Regions from separate parts of the Acetobacter sp. JWB genome, predicted to be linked through region 1. Evidence: riboswitches for the same ligand, from Rfam matches in the RefSeq annotation. Region 1 holds a riboswitch; each other region holds the start of a gene.
The links. A riboswitch is a leader RNA that binds a small molecule or an ion and turns the genes downstream of it on or off. The one in region 1 is predicted to bind cobalamin.
Positions count from the first base shown of each region.

Region 2: it holds a riboswitch for cobalamin, as region 1 does, so the genes downstream of both, DS739_RS02265 (TonB-dependent siderophore receptor) here and DS739_RS11060 (DUF1636 domain-containing protein) in region 1, are expected to answer to the same signal.
Region 3: it holds a riboswitch for cobalamin, as region 1 does, so the genes downstream of both, DS739_RS08045 (Rieske 2Fe-2S domain-containing protein) here and DS739_RS11060 (DUF1636 domain-containing protein) in region 1, are expected to answer to the same signal.
Region 4: it holds a riboswitch for cobalamin, as region 1 does, so the genes downstream of both, DS739_RS12315 (carbohydrate porin) here and DS739_RS11060 (DUF1636 domain-containing protein) in region 1, are expected to answer to the same signal.

Region 1 is NZ_CP030871.1:2,337,092-2,342,067, forward strand. Features, by position in the region: gene cobN (cobaltochelatase subunit CobN) at 1-1,042, opposite strand, end outside; gene cobW (cobalamin biosynthesis protein CobW) at 1,062-2,114, opposite strand; gene DS739_RS11060 (DUF1636 domain-containing protein) at 2,111-2,539, opposite strand; cobalamin riboswitch at 2,722-2,956, opposite strand; gene DS739_RS11065 (MarR family winged helix-turn-helix transcriptional regulator) at 3,111-3,629, shown strand; gene DS739_RS11070 (FUSC family protein) at 3,619-4,976, shown strand, end outside.
Region 2 is NZ_CP030871.1:478,490-483,465, forward strand. Features, by position in the region: gene DS739_RS02260 (Na+/H+ antiporter) at 1-1,414, shown strand, start outside; cobalamin riboswitch at 1,467-1,702, shown strand; gene DS739_RS02265 (TonB-dependent siderophore receptor) at 1,838-4,012, shown strand; gene DS739_RS02270 (ABC transporter substrate-binding protein) at 4,012-4,923, shown strand; gene DS739_RS02275 (iron ABC transporter permease) at 4,920-4,976, shown strand, end outside.
Region 3 is NZ_CP030871.1:1,695,577-1,700,552, forward strand. Features, by position in the region: gene DS739_RS08035 (hypothetical protein) at 262-543, opposite strand; gene DS739_RS08040 (hypothetical protein) at 570-971, opposite strand; gene DS739_RS08045 (Rieske 2Fe-2S domain-containing protein) at 968-2,062, opposite strand; cobalamin riboswitch at 2,389-2,621, opposite strand; gene DS739_RS14575 (hypothetical protein) at 2,605-2,733, shown strand; gene DS739_RS08050 (DUF1852 domain-containing protein) at 2,979-3,962, shown strand; gene DS739_RS08055 (methionine synthase) at 3,990-4,976, shown strand, end outside.
Region 4 is NZ_CP030871.1:2,604,181-2,609,156, forward strand. Features, by position in the region: gene DS739_RS12305 (CbtA family protein) at 1-511, opposite strand, end outside; gene DS739_RS12310 (CbtB-domain containing protein) at 535-753, opposite strand; gene DS739_RS12315 (carbohydrate porin) at 900-2,492, opposite strand; cobalamin riboswitch at 2,611-2,831, opposite strand; gene DS739_RS12320 (LysR substrate-binding domain-containing protein) at 2,949-3,896, shown strand; gene gabT (4-aminobutyrate--2-oxoglutarate transaminase) at 4,057-4,976, shown strand, end outside.

The DNA of each region.
Region 1 (4,976 bases):
TTCTGAAAGAAATTGGAAATGTTGCAATTGTGCCGTCCAGTTCTGGCAATACCACTTGCATGGCCATATCCGCCCGCGCCAGACCCCGTGGGCTTTCTTGCCACAAAGCCTGTGTGCACCCCGGCTGCAGAAGCTGCAAAATAGGCGCATCGGCCACATCCAATGGTGAAAAACCATTCTGGCTTCGTGCAGAAAAACACGTTGCATCCAGAACAACATCAGGTTTTACACGTTGTAGATAATAACTTACATCATCAGAAACATTAGGATCTTTCAAAGATGTAACATATACAATATCTACAGCACAGCCACGTTGAGCCAGTTCTTCTGCCAAACATTCCGGCCCTGCCACGTCTCCTACCAGCAAATGCGCGCGATAAAGAAGTATCACTGCTTTTATCTGCACCTGAACTGGCATGACGGTAGAAGGATAAGAACGATATACGCCCCATGCAGGCAATGCTTTAGGATGTGTCCCTTTATCTTCCTGCATCCCTGCCAGTGCAGACATAACTTCCAATGCTGCGCAGATGTTATCCGGCCCTCCTTGTTGGAAAAAACCGTTTAACCGCGCGTAATGTTCTGCGGAAATAGTGGAAAGTTCTGCCAGCCGTCCATCATCTCCGGTATGTACTGCCTGTTCCCGTACATCAGAAACAGAACTTTGTGATGTATCACCGGGTAACAAAGCCAGCGGCACGCCTGTTTCACGGCTCCATGCCGCCAGTTCTTCTGCCCCATAACGCCAGTAATCCAAACCACCCAACAGCCGCACCACAACACAGCGCGCTTTTTGCAATGTGGTTTCAATGTACAAATCGATCGACATAGGATGGCGTAATCTTGCCAGGCTTGTGACCTGCAAGGTGGGAAGCACTATGCCTTCTTCAGTTTGAGCACGTAGCAAGGTTTCTGCATGGCGCAGGGCCAGAAGATCACTTTCTGTAAAAGAAAGTACAACAAGATCAGCAGAGGGAAGATTAAGATCCTCTGCCATTTCCTGTTCATCGAGCGTCCGGTTTTCCCGCACCAAAAGATGCATAAGCCTACTCCATCCTTAATCAGGCCGTTACCAAGGTGCCGCCAAGAGCCTTGGCTATGGATGCAGCATCCAGCCCCTTTTGCCCGATCACGACAATGCGGCCTTCTCGTTTTTCGTTAGCGGAAAGAGGACGATCAAATTCGTGCCGGAAACGCACCCCCACCCCCTGCACAGCCAAACGCATAGCCTTGCCTGCTACCGCTGCAAAACCTTTCATGCGCAGTACATCATAACGGCGCGCCGTATCCTGCAAGAGCGTTAAAAACTGCTCGACGCTGTGCTGCTCAGGCACGCGCACGACAAAACTTTCAAAGTCATCATGTTCGTGTTCGCCATCCTCTGCATCATGATGAGAAGGACGCGCAGCCAAGTCTGCTTCTGCCGCTGCCCCAATCCCAAGCAATATGGCTGGATCCACCTTGCCTTCTGTGGCACGCACAATCTGAACTGGGCGTGGTGCCGTGTAGCGGATTTCATCTTCAACACGTGTCAGCGCATCTGCATCCAGCAGATCTGTCTTGTTTAACACCACAAGATCTGCGGCATTAATCTGATCTTCAAAAACTTCTGCTAATGGGTTGTCATGATCCAAGGAAGGATCTGCGGCACGCTGCTGGGCAATAGCTTCAGGATCATCTGCAAAACGGCCTGCTGCCACTGCTGGTGCATCTACTACCGTTATCACGCCATCAACTGTCATGCGGTTACGCACTGTTGGCCAACCAAAAGCCTTGAGCAATGGTTTAGGCAGTGCCAAACCAGATGTTTCAATAACCACATGTTCCGGTGGATCAGCCCGATCTAGCAGAGCTTCCATGGTTGGCAGAAAATCATCTGCTACCGTGCAGCACAAGCAACCGTTGGTCAGCTCTACAATGTCATCTTCCTTGCAGCCTTCCACTCCGCATCCGCGCAGGATTTCCCCATCAATGCCAAGGGAACCAAATTCGTTCACCACCACGGCAATACGGTGCCCTGCAGCACGCTGAAGCAGATTACGCAAAAGGGTTGTTTTACCTGCCCCTAAAAAACCAGTGATAATGGTTACAGCCACGCGAGATGCGATTGTCATGAAGGCTCCTGTTCATCATAAAGTTGTGCGGGAACACGCCCCAACACCATATTGGAAAGAGATGCCGGACGGCGCGAAGGCATGACTGTTCCCCGCGCAGACTTTGCATAGAGTTGGGCATAAGCCAGCAGATCTTCTGCTTTTTCTGTCCCCAAATGTCCTAATAACCATGTCCAACGCTCTGGCATAGCAATGGCTGCAGTGCATCCGCGATCGCAGGCTGCCAAACACTGAACCTGACGCAGCAGAACGGGAGCTTCCTGCCCAGTAGCTTCTGCTTCCTGCACCAAGGCCTGTAAACGTGCATATAGCTGGGCACCCGGCGGTTGATCCATAGCAGGCCCACCGCGCCGACACGTGACACACACATGCAAAACAGGACGATTCTGAGGTGATTTTTGAGAAGAATCGGGAGCTTCGGCCATGCTGTATCCCTGAAATAACCGCCATTCTCAAAGAACAGCCGCTTGACGGGGTGCAGACACCCGGCGCCTCTACCTCAGAGATAAGCAGAGGAAATATACCCTATGGTACATCTATGCCTGCCGGGCACCCCGCCAGCAGCAACGCCAGAACTTAATAATAACTAAGGCCCACCAACATGCTTACGCATACTGGCACCAATGGCAGGTTTCCTGGCTTGTACCCACATATACCCCAGCCTATAGGCCAGAACATAAAACGGCGCTCCCTACCTTCCCAGCCTGCATGCAGACCAGTGGTTGAGGCCCGAAAGCCCTTACGGAACACCATGGGTAACTTACAGTTGCGGGGGCAGCGACGGCCTTGCACCGTTCTTCCCTTTTCATCCCGTAAAGGACACCATTAGCCGGTGCACAATGCGCATAAGCGGCCTTTGCTTTCAACCCGCAGTTTTATGACCTCACAACTTTAAGCTCTACCATCCGAAACAAGATTGAGGCTTCACGCTAATGTTCCTGTGCTTTGTAGCTTTATTTCCATTATTGACGCGCAAAACAGCTATGTTATATTCGTATGAATATACTTTATATATCAAATATTCTTTTGCTAACAAATGAGGATTCCATGACTTCTCCACGCGTTCTGCCCACACTGGATGAAACGCGTTTTTCAGACATGGCGCTTACCTTCCGTATTATGCGGTTAGCCACAGTCTGGCGCACGCAACTGGACAGGGCCTTGCGCCCCCATGGCATGACATTAGCCAGTATGCGCCCGATGGCTTATTTGATGATGATGCCCGATGGAGCCACGCAAAGTGATCTTGCAGCCGCCATGAACGTGGATTGTTCTGCACTGGTGCGTATTCTGGATTTGCTGGAAAAACAAAAGCTGATCACACGCCAACAGGATATGCCGGACCGGCGCGCCAAAAAGCTTGTGCTCACACCTGCAGGGCAAGAAAGATGTGTGCTGTTTCACACTATTTCTGCACAGCTTGAACAGAATGTCCGCCAGAACCTCACGGAAGACCAAGTGCGTAGCTTAATTCATGATCTTTCCTGCATGCTGGAAACACATCATGAACGCTAGATCCGAGCAAAGCAGTAACACACTATCTTCCTTTAACGCTGTGTTCTCCCGCTGCTTACCTGCCCTTTTTTCTGATGAAGCCCAGTGGAATGCCTTTAAGGCTACCGCAGGCTATTCTGCCCGCGTCTTTTTATGCATTGGCATTGCCGTTTTTCTGGCGTTCATGTTCCAGCTTCACTCTCCCCTCAGTGCAGCCACAACTGTTCTTATTGTGGCAAATCCAACTGTAGGGGCTATGGTTTCCAAAAGCGTATGGCGTGTTATCGGCACAGTTATTGGTGCCGTTATCAGCATTGGCATTATGGCTATATTTGTACAGTCCCCTGTTCTGTATTTTGCGGCTCTTTCTGTTTTTGTCGGAATAGCCTGCATGGTCGCCACATTCCTGCGCTTTTTTCGCGCCTATGCTGCTGTATTAACCGGTTATACAATTGTTATTATTGCCGCACCTGCTTTTGCGGACCCAGACAATATTTTTCTTTCTGCAATGGGGCGACTTTCTGCCGTAGTAACCGGCGTGGTGGTAACGGCTTGTGTATTTATGGTAACAAGCCCCCGTAAACCCAGTGCTGTCATGGAAAAACTGGGCAACGCCTTTCGTGACACCATTCTCCACGCAAAAAACTTTCATGCACAGGAAGGTATTTCTTCTCACCCAGAAGAAAATACGGAAAAAGAAAACAATCCTTCCGAAATAACAGATACTACAACCACAGGCACAGCATTCCGTAGCCTGCCGCAACCTCTTTATGATAGCCGCAGCCGCCTTCTGGCGGGTATGGCAGGATTAACACCAGCCATAGAATTTGCCGCAGCAGATGACCCCGACATGCAGGCCCGTATTTCCAACCTGCGCTTGGCACTTAACCGTTTAACCGGGCTTATTGTCAGCTATCATCCTTATTGGCTCAATCTCTCTTTGGTAGATGCGCAATCACGCCCTGTGCATCAGTATGTTGCCGAAACATTAGAGCAGATTCTGCACCTTACAGAACAACCCGGCTGGCTGGAAAACCCCGCCCCGGTTTCTGCCTGCCTGCATGAATGCCTGAAAAATCTGGAACAACTTTCACGCAACAATCCGGCACCCAGTTTGCTGGCCACATTGGATAATACGCGTGATATTTTGGTACAGATAGATCTTGCCCTATACGATCTTACAAGCCTGCGCCGCGATCGTGAATCTTTCCACACACGCCAATATCTGGAATGGCCTGTAGCCTTGCGCAATGGTGTGCGCGGCATGTTCATTGCACTTCTGGCTGGCATGCTGTGGTATGTGTTCCACTGGAGCGCAGGCCCTATGCTGATTTTGTATGTAGTTGCCGCATCAAGCCTGCTTTCAAC
Region 2 (4,976 bases), 930 kb from region 1:
TGCTATTCATTGGATTGTGCCAGAACTGGGCTTGCCCATCTGTTTTACGCTGGCGGCAGCGCTTTCCCCCACAGATACGGTAGCTGTTTCCAGCCTTATTGAAGGGCGCAAAGTTCCCAATCGGTTGTTGCAGATTTTATCTGGTGAGGCCCTGTTTAACGATGCCTCCGGCCTTGTGTGCTTTCGCTTTGCCATGGCCGATGCCCTTACGGGGGAGTTCTCTTACAGGCAGGCTTTTGGCACGTTTTTAATGGTGGCGCTGGGCGGCTTGCTGGTGGGCGCTGCGGTGGCATGGCTGACTGTTAAGCTTAACCGCGTGCTGGTGCGTCGTGGGTATGATGATTCGCAATCCCAAATCATCTTTGTGCTGCTCTTGCCATTTTTAATGTACGCAGCGGCGGAAGCGGTGGAATGTTCGGGCATTCTGGCCGCCGTGGCAGGCTGCATGGTGCTTAAACTTTCCGGTATGATAGAGGATACCGCCACCTTTACCCGCCTACAGGCCACAACCGTATGGAACATTGTCAGCTACGTTTTTAACGCGCTTATCTTTTTGTTTCTGGGCTTGCAGTTGCCAGAATTGCTGCAACATGGCGTGGCGTTGGGCCATAAATACGATGTGGCTTTGTGGCAGGTTAGCCTGTTTGTGGTGCAAATATACGCCATTATGCTGGCCATGCGGTTTGCAGGCGTATGGACATCCGTTTTTGGCCGTTGGGTGGTGGCGCGTATTGGCAGCCTGCCGTTTGAACCCACGGGCTTTGCAGGCAGCTTGTTGCTGACATTTGCCGGGGTGCGCGGGGCCGTTACGCTGGCGGCTGTGCTCTCTCTGCCAGAAGGAGCGGATGGCACAGATGCCTTTCCCATGCGCGATGCCGTGGTGGTGGCGGCTACAGGTGTAATTGTGCTTTCCCTGCTGGCGGCCAGTGTGTTCATTCCTCTGTGCCTGCGTTTTTTACCGCACGAAACGGTGGATAAGAATGCGCAGGAAGAAAACATGGCCCGCCAAAAACTGATACGCGCAGCCCTTGCAGTGCTTACAAAAGCGCGCACGCAGCCGCCTGCGCCCAACCCAAAGGGCACAGCACTGGCTAAGCCGGAGGGGCAAGGTGCCGCAGATGAAGCCCTGCGTCAGGAGGTGATAGACCGCCTCTACCAACTGTATCACAGCCGGTTGGAAGAGGAGGATGAAACGCCGCGCATTACGCCGCTGGATCGTAACCGGGCATTGCGCCATGCGCGTATGGATCTGGCCCTGCGCCTGCAATTGCTGCGGGCAGAACGGCAGGCCATGCGAGATATGACATCGCGCAGAGAGATCAATGACCAAACAGAATGGAAGCTCCAGCAGGAACTGGATTATGAGGAGCAGGTGATCCGCTCGCAGTCTCAGCGCCTCCCGCGGGAGGCCTAAAGCCCGCCTGCCAAACGTGGCGTGCTTTTGTTGACAAGCCACCTCCAGCCTGTAAACCACACCGCATGATGGTTTCCCCTTAGGGGAATGAAAAGGGAACCGGGTGCCCGCGCCGTTGCCTGCAATGGTTTTGCGATATTCCCGGGCTGTCCCCGCAACTGTAAGCGGCATGGATGTGCACGCACAGCGCCTTACGCGCTGGCCCACTGGAACAAACCTTTCCGGGAAGGGGTGCCACAACCGAAAAAACCGCAAGCCAGGAGACCTGCCATCAGCACACAGTTGCAGACGGGGCATGTCAGCCGGGGTGTGCTGGCAGGTTGGGCTAGCGGTCAGCCTATGGGGTGGTTTGTGCCCCTGTGGTGGAAAAAGCCGGGCCAGGTCTCGTGGCAACGCTGTTAAACCGCGAGATTGCCTAAAGCCATGCGCCTTAAAACCCTTTTGCTTACCGGCTCATCTTTGCTGCTGGTAGAAACCACCGCCGTTTGGGCGGCAGATGCCCCAACCCCCGCCACATCAACGGGCAAAAATACTGTTGCCACCAAGGCGGCAGCAACACCAGCTACCACCGTTCCGGCGCCACAAAATGCGCCTGTTTTGGCCGGGGTGGAGGGCACGCAAGCTGTGCAAGCGCGCAGCGCACAGGCGTACCCGGATTACATTACGGTTAGTGCCGCACGGCGGCCCATGCGGGCAGATGAAATTGGCACGGCCATGACGATCGTGACAGAAAAGCAGATACTCACCCAGCAGCGCCGCACGTTAACAGATATTCTGGCCCGCCAACCGGGGCTGAATGTGGTGCGTTCGGGCGGTTTTGGGGGCACCACCTCTATTTTTATGCGTGGCAACAATGCCAACGAGGTAAAAGTGCGGCTGGATGGCATGGATATTAACGATGGCAGCTCCACTTCTGGTGCGTTTGATGCCGCGCAGTTTGTAACCGATGGCATGGGCCGCATAGAAATTTTGCGCGGGCCGCAAAGTGGCCTGTACGGGGCGGATGCCATGGCCGGGGTGATTGATATAACCACCGCGCAAGGGCAGGGCAGGTTCACCCCTTTTGTGCGGGTAGAAGGTGGATCTTACGGCACGTTTAATCAGGTTATGGGCGCGCGCGGCAGTAAGGGAAAGTTCCATTACAATGTAGAGCTTTCTCATTACCGGCAGGATGGCTTTCATGAAATCCCGCGTTATATCGGGCGCTATTTTGGCGCAGATAAGGAGCAGCGCCACCGGGGGGATAGAAACGATAACCGCTCCGCCAATATTCGCCTTGGCTATGATGTGACGCATAATTTTGATCTGGGGCTAACGGCCCGGCTGATCCAGAGCAATCTGCACACCTACAGCAGCTATAATATGGAAGATGAATATTACAGCCGCTTGGGATATTACGGTGATGTCAGCAGCGAGCGTGAACATACCACGCAAAATCAGGCCATTGTGCGGGGCACGGCGCATTTGTCCTCATTTGGTGGCAGGTTCGATCAGGTCATTGGTCTGGGGTATATGACAGGCCGCAGAAGCTGGACAGAAACCGGCACCACGCTGGAAGGCGATGCCTTGCAGTATGATCCCACATATTACCGCACCAGCCGTATCAAGATAGACTGGCACGGCACCGTCAATCTGGATAAATACGGATCTCTGCTTGTGGGGGCAGAGCATTTTCATGACACGTTTAATTCCAACCAAGGAAATAGCGCGCCATCTTCCACGCCGTTCAGCACCAGTGCGGGCATGGATACCACGGCAGGGTATGGGCAGTATCAGGGTAACTGGAACAAGATTTTATATGGTGCGGCCAATATCCGGTATGACGCCAATTCCCGCTACGGCAATTATGTGACGTGGCGCGTGGCTCCGGCCATTCATATTCCGCACAGCGGCACGGTTATCAAGGCCAGTGCAGGCAGTGGCTTTCATGGCCCTTCATTGTATCAGCTTTTTGCCAACCAGATTTCCACCAGCTATGCAGAAAAGGGGAACCCCAACCTGCGGGCCGAGCGCCTGATAGGGTATGATGTGGGCGTAGAACAAACCTTGGCGCATGACAAATTGCATTTTGGGGCCACATGGTATGAAAACCACGTGCGCAACCTTATCCAGTCCGTAAGTTCTTACGAAAATTATTACTCCACCTATTCCTACAATAACGTCGCCCGTGCCCGCATGTATGGCGTGGAAGCGTATCTGGATTGGAAAGCGCTGGATACGCTGGATTTCAACCTGAACTATACATGGACCCACGCGCGAGATGCCTCTACCGGGCAAGAACTCCAACGCCGCCCGCAGCACAAGTTCAATTTCAACACCACATGGCAGCCGGTGGATGGGCTCTCGCTTTCGGGCAATATTCTGTATGTCAGCGGCGCGCGTGATGTGCCTGTTATTTCCGATACGTACCAGTATTGCAGCACATGCGGTAAAGATCACGGATATTTCACCATAGATCTGGCGGCCAGTTATAAAATCAACCGCTATGTAACAGTGTTTGCGCGGGCAGATAACCTGCTGAACCGCCAGTATGAAAGCCCCATAGGCTACCTTCAGCCCGGCCGCGCAGGCTATGGCGGCTTTACGCTGAATTACTGATGCAGCTTTCCGTAATCCTCCGCCGGGTGGGTATGTGTGTACTGGGTGCAGCCCTTGCGGTGCCTGCGCCGGGGGCAGCACGGGCAGAGCGTGTGGCATCGCTTAACCTGTGCACAGATCAGCTTGCCCTTATGTTGGCAGACCACAAGGATATTATAGGTCTTTCCACTTTGGCGCGGGATTGCACGGAATCTGTGTTGTGCCAGCAGGCGCAGGACGTGCCGGTGTTGCAATCCACGGCGGAAACAGTGTTGGCCGCCAAACCAGATGTGGTGCTGGCAGGCCGCTTTACAGCCCGCTTGGCTGTGCGGGCTGCAAAGGAGGTAGGGGCCAAAGTGCTTACGCTTTCCCCCGCATCCTCCTTGGCGGATATTCCAGACCAGATCATGCAAGTTGCCAATGCGGTGGGGCACCCCGAACGCGGACGGCAGCTTGTAGCGGCATTTCAAGCCCGGTTGGCGGAACTTGCTACCACCCGCCAACTATCAGACCCCATAGCCGTGGTGTATGAGGCCAATGGCTTTGTGGTGCACGCCCATAGTTTGCCCGATGATGTGCTGGCTCATGCCGGTTTGCGTAACTTTGCCACCACGGCAGGCACGCCACCTTTGGGCGGGCGCGTACCGCTGGAAGTGCTGTTGGCTTATCACCCAGATTTACTGGTGCGCGATCCCTCCGGCCCCGGCCATTCTCTTGCACAGGCCATGCTGGCCAACCCGGTTATGCTGGCCATGTTTGCGCCGCCACATGTTGTGGATGTGCCAGCGCGCCTTTGGCTGTGTGGGTTGCCACAAACGCTGGATGCCGTTGCCTCATTACGTCACGCGCGGGATAGCATTGTGACTGATGGCGCAAAGAATTTTCAAAACCCACCCATTACGCAGCCTACGGTAAAGGAAACCCAACCATGAAGCCCTTGCGCCCCGTTGTGCTGAACACGCTGTTGGTGGTGCTGGTGGCTGTT
Region 3 (4,976 bases), 640 kb from region 1:
TAAAAACATAGCGAAATTTACCACGGACCGGCACAAAACCGTTGCAAGTCCAGTTTGGTTGCTGCGCGCTAAGCGGATCTCCCGCTTTCGCCGTCATGTCGGTCTTAAGAAAATCGTTTCAGACGTCCAAAAAACCGACATTGTTTTATCAGTGATCGCCTAATTTTAGTTCTGACAACATTGCATAGTTTCTTAATTCGAAATTCAAGATAGCATTCAAATGACAAGTGTTCGCTTTTTCTATTCAGATCCTATTCCACTTCACCAATGATTTTCACGAGACATCAATTCCCGATGCATGCTTCGTCCTCGACTGGTAAGACGAGCAGCAGCACTGCCCCAGCGTACGGAAAATCCGGCCGCGACATATCCCATCAATATCAATGATCCGCGAATGGCACCGCGATCCGCTATGGGGATGCCATACTCGCCGCTTATCGGTAGAGAGAGAATAAAACGGCACTGTTCTTTTGTGAGATCTTTTGCCGCCAGATAGGGCCTGCCTGCCCCATTCTGGGTGGGGAAATCTATGACATTACTCATGATCTGTCTCTTCAGGTTCACACTGTTCAAGAAATCATAAATTCAACTTGCACACGACAATACAGATCCATCGCAGCTTTCTGTGCACCAATCAGATTCTGAACCGCTATATAGGTTTGCACGTAACTTGCTTCCGGCACGTGCGCTGGCCTGTCAGTCAGCGCCATCGCCATTTCTATCGCTGTATCGAGAAGCGGCCTGAAATGTGCTTCCAGATAGTCACCACGCATCTGATGGTCTGTTGGTAGATTGGAAACAGTCATCTGGAAAAGATCATAGCCATTCTGCTGCAATTGTTCTTCTTCAGGTAAAGCAGCATCTGTTCCCAGCAAGGAAATTATACAGGTTCGATCAGGCGCCAGAAGAATGATCTTTTCCAGCAAAGGATGAAAAGCATGGGAAGGTGGCGCGATAAAAGGCAATCTCATGGGGCCGCCTTTTCTACACTCTCTGGCGCCTGACCACATCGCCTGAGCAGATCACGAAGTTGATTGATAACCGGGAAGACTTCCCGATTGTGATCTCCACCGAGGTCTTTCCATGCAGCCTGTTCCAGCTCGACAATCTCGCGATCTTCAAAGAAGACGCGCTCCGTGAATGCGACCAGTATTGGCCAGGCAATATCCAGTAAAAAAGGCACTTTCAGTCGTTTGATCGACAACAAACCGAAAACACGGTTGGTCAGCTCCTCACGATCCTGCGGCACATAAGAGATCCATAACTCCATCACGGGTTCCTCACTCCCTTGCGTTTCAATACGCAGGATCTGGTAAGGATATTGTGTCCTGATGGTCATGACATCCCGGTAGGCAAAATCCCGACCATCACGGCGTCTCTGGCCGTAGATCAGCGCCTCGCTCAAAGGCTGTTTGCCGCCGGTTCGTGCAAAGGTGTAGCGGGCCTCCACAAAATCCTCTCCGTGATCCATTCCGAGGAACCGAGGCTTCATTTTCCCGACCAACCGACTGTGCAAAACCTGATGATTCATATCCATCAGGTTTTCATGCATGAAACTGTAATGACAGTTCACCACCTGCCCGAAGCGCCGCGTGCGATAGCGCCTGTCTCTCACCCTTGGAAAATCAGGAAGCGCGGTCGTCGCCGCAAGAGACTGGTCTCCCATGAAAACAAAAATGAGCCCATCTTTTTCGCGGCAGGCCCAACTTTTGAGACGCAGACATTGCGCTTCGGCTGAAACATTCGGCGAAACACATTGGCCGTGCCGGTTATATCTCAGACCATGAGCAACGCAGCTTATCAGGTCACCATGGACGTTTCCTTTGCCAAGCAGAACCTGCCGATGGGCGCACAGGCCATCCAGAGCATAAGGAATGCCGCTTTTGGGGCGCACGACGACGATATGCTGTCCTGCAAACCGGACATCGATTGCCTTTTCCCGTCCCAATTCACGGGACCATGCGACAGGATACCAAAAGTTCGGATTGGTTCTGACACGTCTTAAATCAATCTGTACCACGCACGCTGAATGATCTGAAATTTGGTGAAGTTCGTTTTCCATTGCCTCGGCTTTTCAACTGGCTCAGCGCAAAGGAAACAATACAATCCCTCGTCATGGAGCATCGTGTCGTCTCTCACATTTTGTCTGAGCAAGTGTACCCGTTATCAATTATCGGACAGAATGCATGATTGTCCGGTGACTGACTCTGAAGTGTCTAACGAACTAATGCTGTTTGCAGCACAAAAGCATCATTTGTATATCGGCCAGAAATGATGGGGTAAGCCCCCCTGACCTGAAAAGAGTCCATCGCCTGATTCATCAGGAGTGACCGAGGCATGAGGCAGACAGGCATATATTCTCTCCTTCCTTCGGTCATCCCGCCCGACGGTTGGTGGCTGAGCAATGGCAGGTCTCCTGGCTCACGGATCATGGCCAACTGGTTCCAACCTTCCCGTTCCTATGAGAACAGTGGTCCACGTTCAAAGTGAACGAACCAGCGGCATACCGCCTACAGTTGCGGGAGCAGCCTCCGACTTTGCTTCCGGCCGATTGTCTGACCAGAACATAACGGAGTTCCCTATTAACCCGCTCGCGCGGGACCATTGAAGCGTTTGCTCCTGCACCATGCCGCCAAACGCATCCCACGTGCAAGCTGGAACATTCTGGAGCTGCGAAAGGCAGATATCAGTTTTTCGCATGTAGACCGAGACCGGATTGAGCTGATGCCCTGAAAACAAACATTACGCCAATCAGTTTCTGACTGCGTCTTTTCCTGAGGCAATGCAGCCACATTAGTCCATGAACAATATTGATGTATTGATGAAATCAAATCATTTCTGCTCACGGGTTCGTTCAGGCATAAAGCTACCATGACGATGACCACCACCGCCTAAAAAACTCAGAAGACAAACTTGGGGACGCCATGCCCCCGTGCCCGCATTCTGGTTTGCGGTGGAAATAGGAATGCAGAACAACAATGATTCAGGATTCGACATTCAGTATCCATCGGCTTCGTTTCGATGAAAACTATCATCCTTCCGACAGAACCCGCCTTACAACCAATTTTGCCAATCTGGCGAGAGGGAAAAGCCGTCAGGAAAACCTGCGCAATGTCCTGCGGATGATAGACAACCGGTTCAATGATCTGGCGCATTGGGATAATGCCAACAGAGATCGTTACACTCTTGAACTTGAAATCGTTTCTGTGGAGATGGATCTCGCCTTTGCAGGCAAAAGCGGTAGCTTTCCTCTGATCGAAGTCCTCTACACAACAATTGTTGATAAAAACGCCGACAAACGGATAGAGGGCCTCGCCGGAAACAGTTTTTCCTCGTACGTGCGGGATTACGACTTCAGCGTGTTGTTACCGGCTTACAATAAAGAAAAAGCCAAATTCAGTGTTCCCCATAATTATGGAGACCTACATGGAAATCTCTTTAAAAGCGTTATGAACTCGTCTGCTTACAAGCAGAATTTTAAAAAATTACCGGTTATCTGCCTCAGTGTCTCGACCAATCGCACCTATCATCGAACGGAAAATCAGCATCCTGTTCTCGGCGTTGAGTATGAACAGCGTGAATTTTCTCTGACAGACCAGTATTTTAAAAAAATGGGAATGCAAGTTCGTTATTTCATGCCGCGCAATAGTGCTGCGCCACTGGCCTTCTATTTTTTTGGTGATCTGCTGTCTGACTACTCTGCTCTTGAACTGATCAGCACCATAAGCGTGATGGAATCTTTTCAGAAAATTTACCGTCCTGAAATTTACAATGCCAATTCTGCCGCGGCTGACTGTTATCAACCGAGCCTAAAACATCAGGACTATTCCAACACCCGCATTGTCTACGATCGGGAGGAACGTACACAACTGGCGATCTCACAGGGACACTATACGGACGAGCATTTCATCAAGCCATATCACGACATTCTCGAAAAATGGTCTGCCGGTTACGTCGCCTGATCCATCAGAAATACAAGGTTACCTCTCATGAAAACACTCCTCCCCACCTCAACGGCTGGCAGCCTGCCGAAACCCTCATGGCTCGCACAGCCTGAGACACTCTGGTCCCCCTGGAAATTGCAGGGGGAAGAGCTGGTCGAAGGTAAGCAGGATGCGCTTCGCCTGACGCTGGACGATCAGAACCGTGCTGGCATTGATATCGTCAGTGACGGCGAGCAGACGCGTCAGCATTTCGTCACGACCTTTATTGAGCATCTCAGTGGTGTCGATTTCGAGAACCGTCAGACAGTCAAAATTCGCAACCGCTACGATGCGAGCGTACCATCCGTTGTCGGCGCCGTAGCGCGTGAAAAACCGGTTTTTGTCGAGGATGCAAAGTTTTTACGCACCCTGACAAAGAAACCTATCAAATGGGCGCTCCCCGGCCCCATGACGATGATCGACACGCTCTATGATGGCCACTACAAAAGCCGTGAAAAACTCGCCTGGGAATTTGCCAAAATTCTCAATCAGGAAGCAAAAGAACTGGAAGCGGCTGGTGTCAACATCATCCAGTTCGATGAACCCGCCTTCAATGTTTTCTTTGATGAGGTCAATGACTGGGGCATTGCCACATTAGAGAAAGCTATTGAAGGGCTGAAGTGCGAGACAGCAGTTCATATCTGTTATGGTTACGGCATCAAAGCCAATATCGATTGGAAAAATGCTCTTGGGGAAGAGTGGCGTCAGTATGAAGAAATCTTTCCCAAACTGCAAAAATCCAATATCGATCTGATTTCATTGGAATGTCAGAACTCCCGCGTTCCAATGGATCTGATCGAACTCATTCGTGGAAAAAAGGTCATGGTTGGCGCCATTGACGTGGCCACCAAAACCATTGAGACGCCTGAAAAAGTCGCCGATATTCTGCGAAAAGCACTTCAGTTTGTTGATGCTGACAAGCTTTACCCCTGCACCAATTGCGGTATGGCACCGTTACCGCGTGATGTAGCGCGTGGAAAACTGGATGCTCTG
Region 4 (4,976 bases), 270 kb from region 1:
CCACAGCGTTCCAATACCCTATAACATTAGAAAGCGCCCGCCCTACCAACAGAGAAATCATGGAAATTGCAATGGAAAGGCCAACCATTGCAAAATACATTTCCGTCCGCAGGCCAATGGTTTCTTCCTGACCAACTGCGGGTGGGTTCGGCGGATATTTCAAATCTGGTATCAACACAAACGTTAAAAACCCAACACTGGCAAGCAACAAAGCCATGCTGCGTGGGCTTAATGCTGCAAGGCGTTGGTACGCAAATGCGAAAACAATAGCAAAAATACCGCCATATGCTGCGCCATACATGAGTACAGCAGTAAGCAGCCCCCAAGATGCCTGCACGCTACGGCTTACCAGTTCAGGTTCTGGCGCCGCACCTGCGGCAGCATCCTGCGCAGCTTCAAACGCAATAGCTAAAGCAACCTGCGGTTCACCAAAAAATTTTGCAAATACAAAAGAAAGCAATGCAGCCAGAATGCCCGCGACCATGCCGCGGGCTAAAAGACGACCAACCATGAGTAAAACTTTCTTTTAGTGCCTTAGTGGCAGGGGAAACCAAGCAGGTGGCGGCCATCATGCACAAATTCATGCACGGCATGCCCGGAAATTAGGGAAGTAGCGCCCTGCTCTGCACCCACAAAGTAGATCAGCAGTGCAGAAACAATCAGACCGAAAACAGCCCAAGGCAGAATGGCGCGAACCGGAATGCTCTGGCCCGCTGCCGCAACCGGCATAGCTGTATGAACAGATGTGTTCATGATGTTGTATCCTTTATTTAACAGAGCCCACCGTAGCAGGCACAAAAGAGTTTGAAACAGAACGTCATGGTTTGGTCGGCCCTCATCATAGAATGACAAAGCCTAACAGCAAGGGCATTCCGAACACGCCTGCTGCTCCCCCGCCCCTAGAAAGTGATATTGGAGTGGAGCCCGAAGATGGCTTCGTTCCCGACGAGGCGGTTACCTGTCCAGTCTGTTACACCGCCAGAGGGGTGCCAGACATACTGGAAGTCTGGCTGCATGACCCACCAAGGCGTGACCTGCGCCTGATAGGTGAGTTCCAGATGGTTTTCATTACCCTGCACAGGCGCACCAGAGTTACGGTCATACCGCCGCTGGCCAGAAGAAGCCCGGCCAATGCCCCAGCCCAGACCCACCGTATCATTGTCACGCCCCTTGAACGGAGCCTTGAGGTTGATACCCGCATCAATGGCAAAGCTGATCATGTTCCGATCCCCACCATTACCCGTGGCGCGTGCAAAGACACCCACAGACTGCGGAGACTGGAGCGAGGGCCGCCAGATCATCTGGTCAATAATGCCATAGACCATCCAGTTGCCCCGATCCCACCGCGGAATGCCCGTGGTGTCAGCCGCACTCCCCAGTGGCTTGCCCTGATTGTTGTAACGATAATCAGGGAACTTGGCGGTATCGTAATACCCACCCAATTTGTAGATACCTGGCAGGCCGGGATCCTTGGTGACATGTGACATGTCATCAGGCTGGGGGTTGAGGGCATATTGCAGTTCGGTAATCAGCAGGGCGCCAGTGCCCATGTTGAAGTTGGCGCCATCCTCATCATGGGTATTCTGGTTGGTGGGGTCTGCGCTGTTGCCCCCGTTTTGAATACCAAAGGAGTTGTTGCGGTTGCCCGGCGGGTTATCATCCGCTGCGGCAAACATGAAGGTGAACTTATCTGTTGGACGGTAACGGATACGGATGGCGGGGGAAGAGAGCGGCCAGGATGGCCCACCCGCATACAGGTTGACCGATGGCGCCATGGGCCAGCCGAAGTTGGAGTTCAGATACAACGCCCCGTAATCACTGATCAGGAACTCGGTATCCAGATCCTGCTGCCCGATCTTGACGTCCAGCTTGCCATCCAGAAAAGACTGTTGGTACCACAGCTCGAACAGACGGGTGGAACGATCGGCCTCAAACCCGCTGACGGGGTTGAAGTTGGCCAGATGATCCTGCGAGATAGAGCGTCCACGCAACTGAAGGGCGCTGACATTGAACGTGCCGCCCTTCAGGCCGATCAGCTTTTCCAGATCCACTGTCAGGGTAGGCATGGTTACCCCATCATAGGCAGGGCCGGTGCCTGATCCACTGGCGCCATCAGCCCCCGAGGCCGAGCCCCCCGTGGCGTTGCCCCACAGCTCATCTATTTCCTGAATGTCAAAGCTGATACCGTGTTTGGCCATCCAGTCTCGCGCGCCCCACATGTTGCCCAGCAGGTGGTCGCTCATGTCGGGTGTGTCATCGCCCTTTTTCTCGGCAGCCGCATCTTCGGATGCGCGTTGGGAATCCCGCACCGTGGCCGGGTCAATCTGTTCAATCAAAGGCCCAGAATTGCCTAACCGACGACGATCCTGCTCAATCTGCGTCTCCTCACCATGCGCTAAGGCAGGCAAGTTGCCCAACACACCTCCGGCCAGAAGCAAGCAATGCAGAGAATACGGAAATTTCTTCCAAGTTCTGTTTGTAAAGATAGGCATTGTTACGCTTCACCGTGCAGCGTGAAGGCAAAACAACAGGAAGAATTAACGGAAAAACCTGCCAAAGGCAGAGGAGTAAGCATAGTACACTATCCACCTCCGATTCCCTCGCCCGGCGGTTAAACAAGACAACAACGGCAGGTCTCCTGACTTGCGGGTCATCGCACGTTACTCAGCCTTCCCGATGCTACCATCAGTGGCTGCCACTTTAAAGCGACCAAGGAGTAATATGCTCTCCGCCTACAGTTGCGAGGGCAGTTGCCGACTTGGTTCTGATACAGAACCTCCGGCATTCCCTTTCAAACCCGCTTGCGCGGGACCGTTGCAAGATGGCGCAACCCTTACCTTATTTTTGCCTCACATTTCAATCTTTGCCTGAATTGCATGGATAACTCTTGCCAGCAGCCGCATTTTAACCCACCAGTTCCTCCACACTTTACCCCTGACTGGCGGCTTATGGACCAACGATACCGCATTCCACCTCTTGCCATGCTCAACGCCTTTACGGCGTTTGCACGCACAGGCGGAATTAGACGCGCCGCAGCAGAGCTGCGTGTGGATCACGCAGCCATCAGCCGCCATATTCGAGATCTGGAAAATATTCTGGGCACCCCTTTGCGGGATAAGGAAACAGGCACCCTTACATTAGCAGGCCACACCTATTATTCCCGCATAACCCCACTATTAGAAGAACTGGCCACAGCTACGGCAGATATTCGCAACCATACGCCGCCCCTTACCATTACCTGTGCGCATGGTTTTGCTTACCATTGGCTGCTACCACGGCTTTCCACTTTTCGGCGCGCACATCCTCAACTAGAAATTATGCTACGCCCGGTAGATGCCAACACGGCGTTCCATGTTACCGGCGTGGAAACAGATAATCATGCTCATATCGGCTATGTGCGAGATGATGCGCCGTTAGCAGAACCCCGCAACACACGCAGCATGATTATTGCCCGGCCTGATGTTTTTCCGGTAGCTGCCCCCCTCTGCCTGACAGAACTGGGAGGACAGCCTCGCACAACAGCAGATTTACTCCGCGCACCCTTGTTGCAAGAAGAAGATGAAGCCGAATGGAAACTTTGGTTTCATGCGCAGAATGTTGCCTGCACAAAACTGCCTGCCGCAACGCGCCTTTGGCAGGCCCACATCACACTGGCTGCTGCCCGCGCGGGAGAAGGAATTGCTTTGGGCAATATTTTCCTGCTGGGGAATGATCTTGAAACAGGCCATCTGGTGCGGGTGCAACCAACGCAAACCCCACTGCGAGAAGTGGCTTTGGGGGCTTATCTTCTGCGCGCGTCCACAGCCACGTGGGAGAAAAAATCCCTCATCACATTCCGAAACTGGCTTTTGGAACAGGTGGAACTGGAAACACAGAACACCCCCTCTCTGCCCTAATGGCAGCTAAGCATTGTGCGGAACGGTATATGTGCTCTGAAAGAGCGGTGACCTTTTATCACCACAGAGGCAACAAAAAATCTCCTCCCCCTCCTGTGTGAAACATTTTACGGAACAGAAATAACTTTGCCCGCAACATAGTTCCCGGGAGCCCGTATTAATGGCCACGAATAAAGACCTTCTGAACCGCCGCACCCATGCTGTGCCACGCGGTGTTGCCACCTCCACCCCCGTTTTTGCAGATCGCGCAGAAAATGCTGAACTATGGGATGTGGAAGGCAAACGCTATGTTGATTTTGCAGGCGGCATTGCCGTTCTGAACGTTGGCCACCGCCACCCAAAAGTGATGGATGCTGTTAAAAAGCAGCTAGATCGCTTTACCCACACAGCTTTTCAGGTTTCTGCTTACGAAGCCTATATTGAGCTGGCCGAAAAGCTGAACGCCCGCGCCCCATTTTCTGGCGATGCCAAAACCATTTTCTTCACCACGGGTGGAGAAGCAACAGAAAACGCCGTAAAAATTGCTCGCGCTGCAACGGGCCGTAACGGTGTCATTGCGTTCTGCGGTGGCTTCCATGGCCGCACACTGTTAGCTTCTGCGCTTACGGGTAAAGTACTGCCTTACAAAGCACCTTTTGGCACGCTACCGGGTGAAGTGTACCACATCCCCTTCCCCGATAATCATGACATCACGGTGGAAGACAGCTTGAAAATGCTGCACTTCCTATTTGCGGCTGATATCTCCCCCAACAATGTAGCTGCTATTATTATTGAGCCCGTGCAGGGGGAAGGTGGCTTCCGGGTTGCCCCTACAGCACTGCTCAAGCAGCTTCGCGCTATTTGTGACCAGCACGGCATCAAACTGATTGCCGACGAAGTGCAGAGTGGTTTTGCCCGTACTGGCAAGCTGTTTGGAATTGAACATTCCGGCGTAGAACCAGATCTGGTGTGCATTGCTAAATCTCTGGCAGGTGGTTTTCCACTTTCCGGTGTGATTGGCCGTGCAGAACTGATGGATTCTGTTCCTCCGGGCGGTTTGGGCGGCACATATGCAGGTGCCCCTCTGGGTTGTGCAGCAGG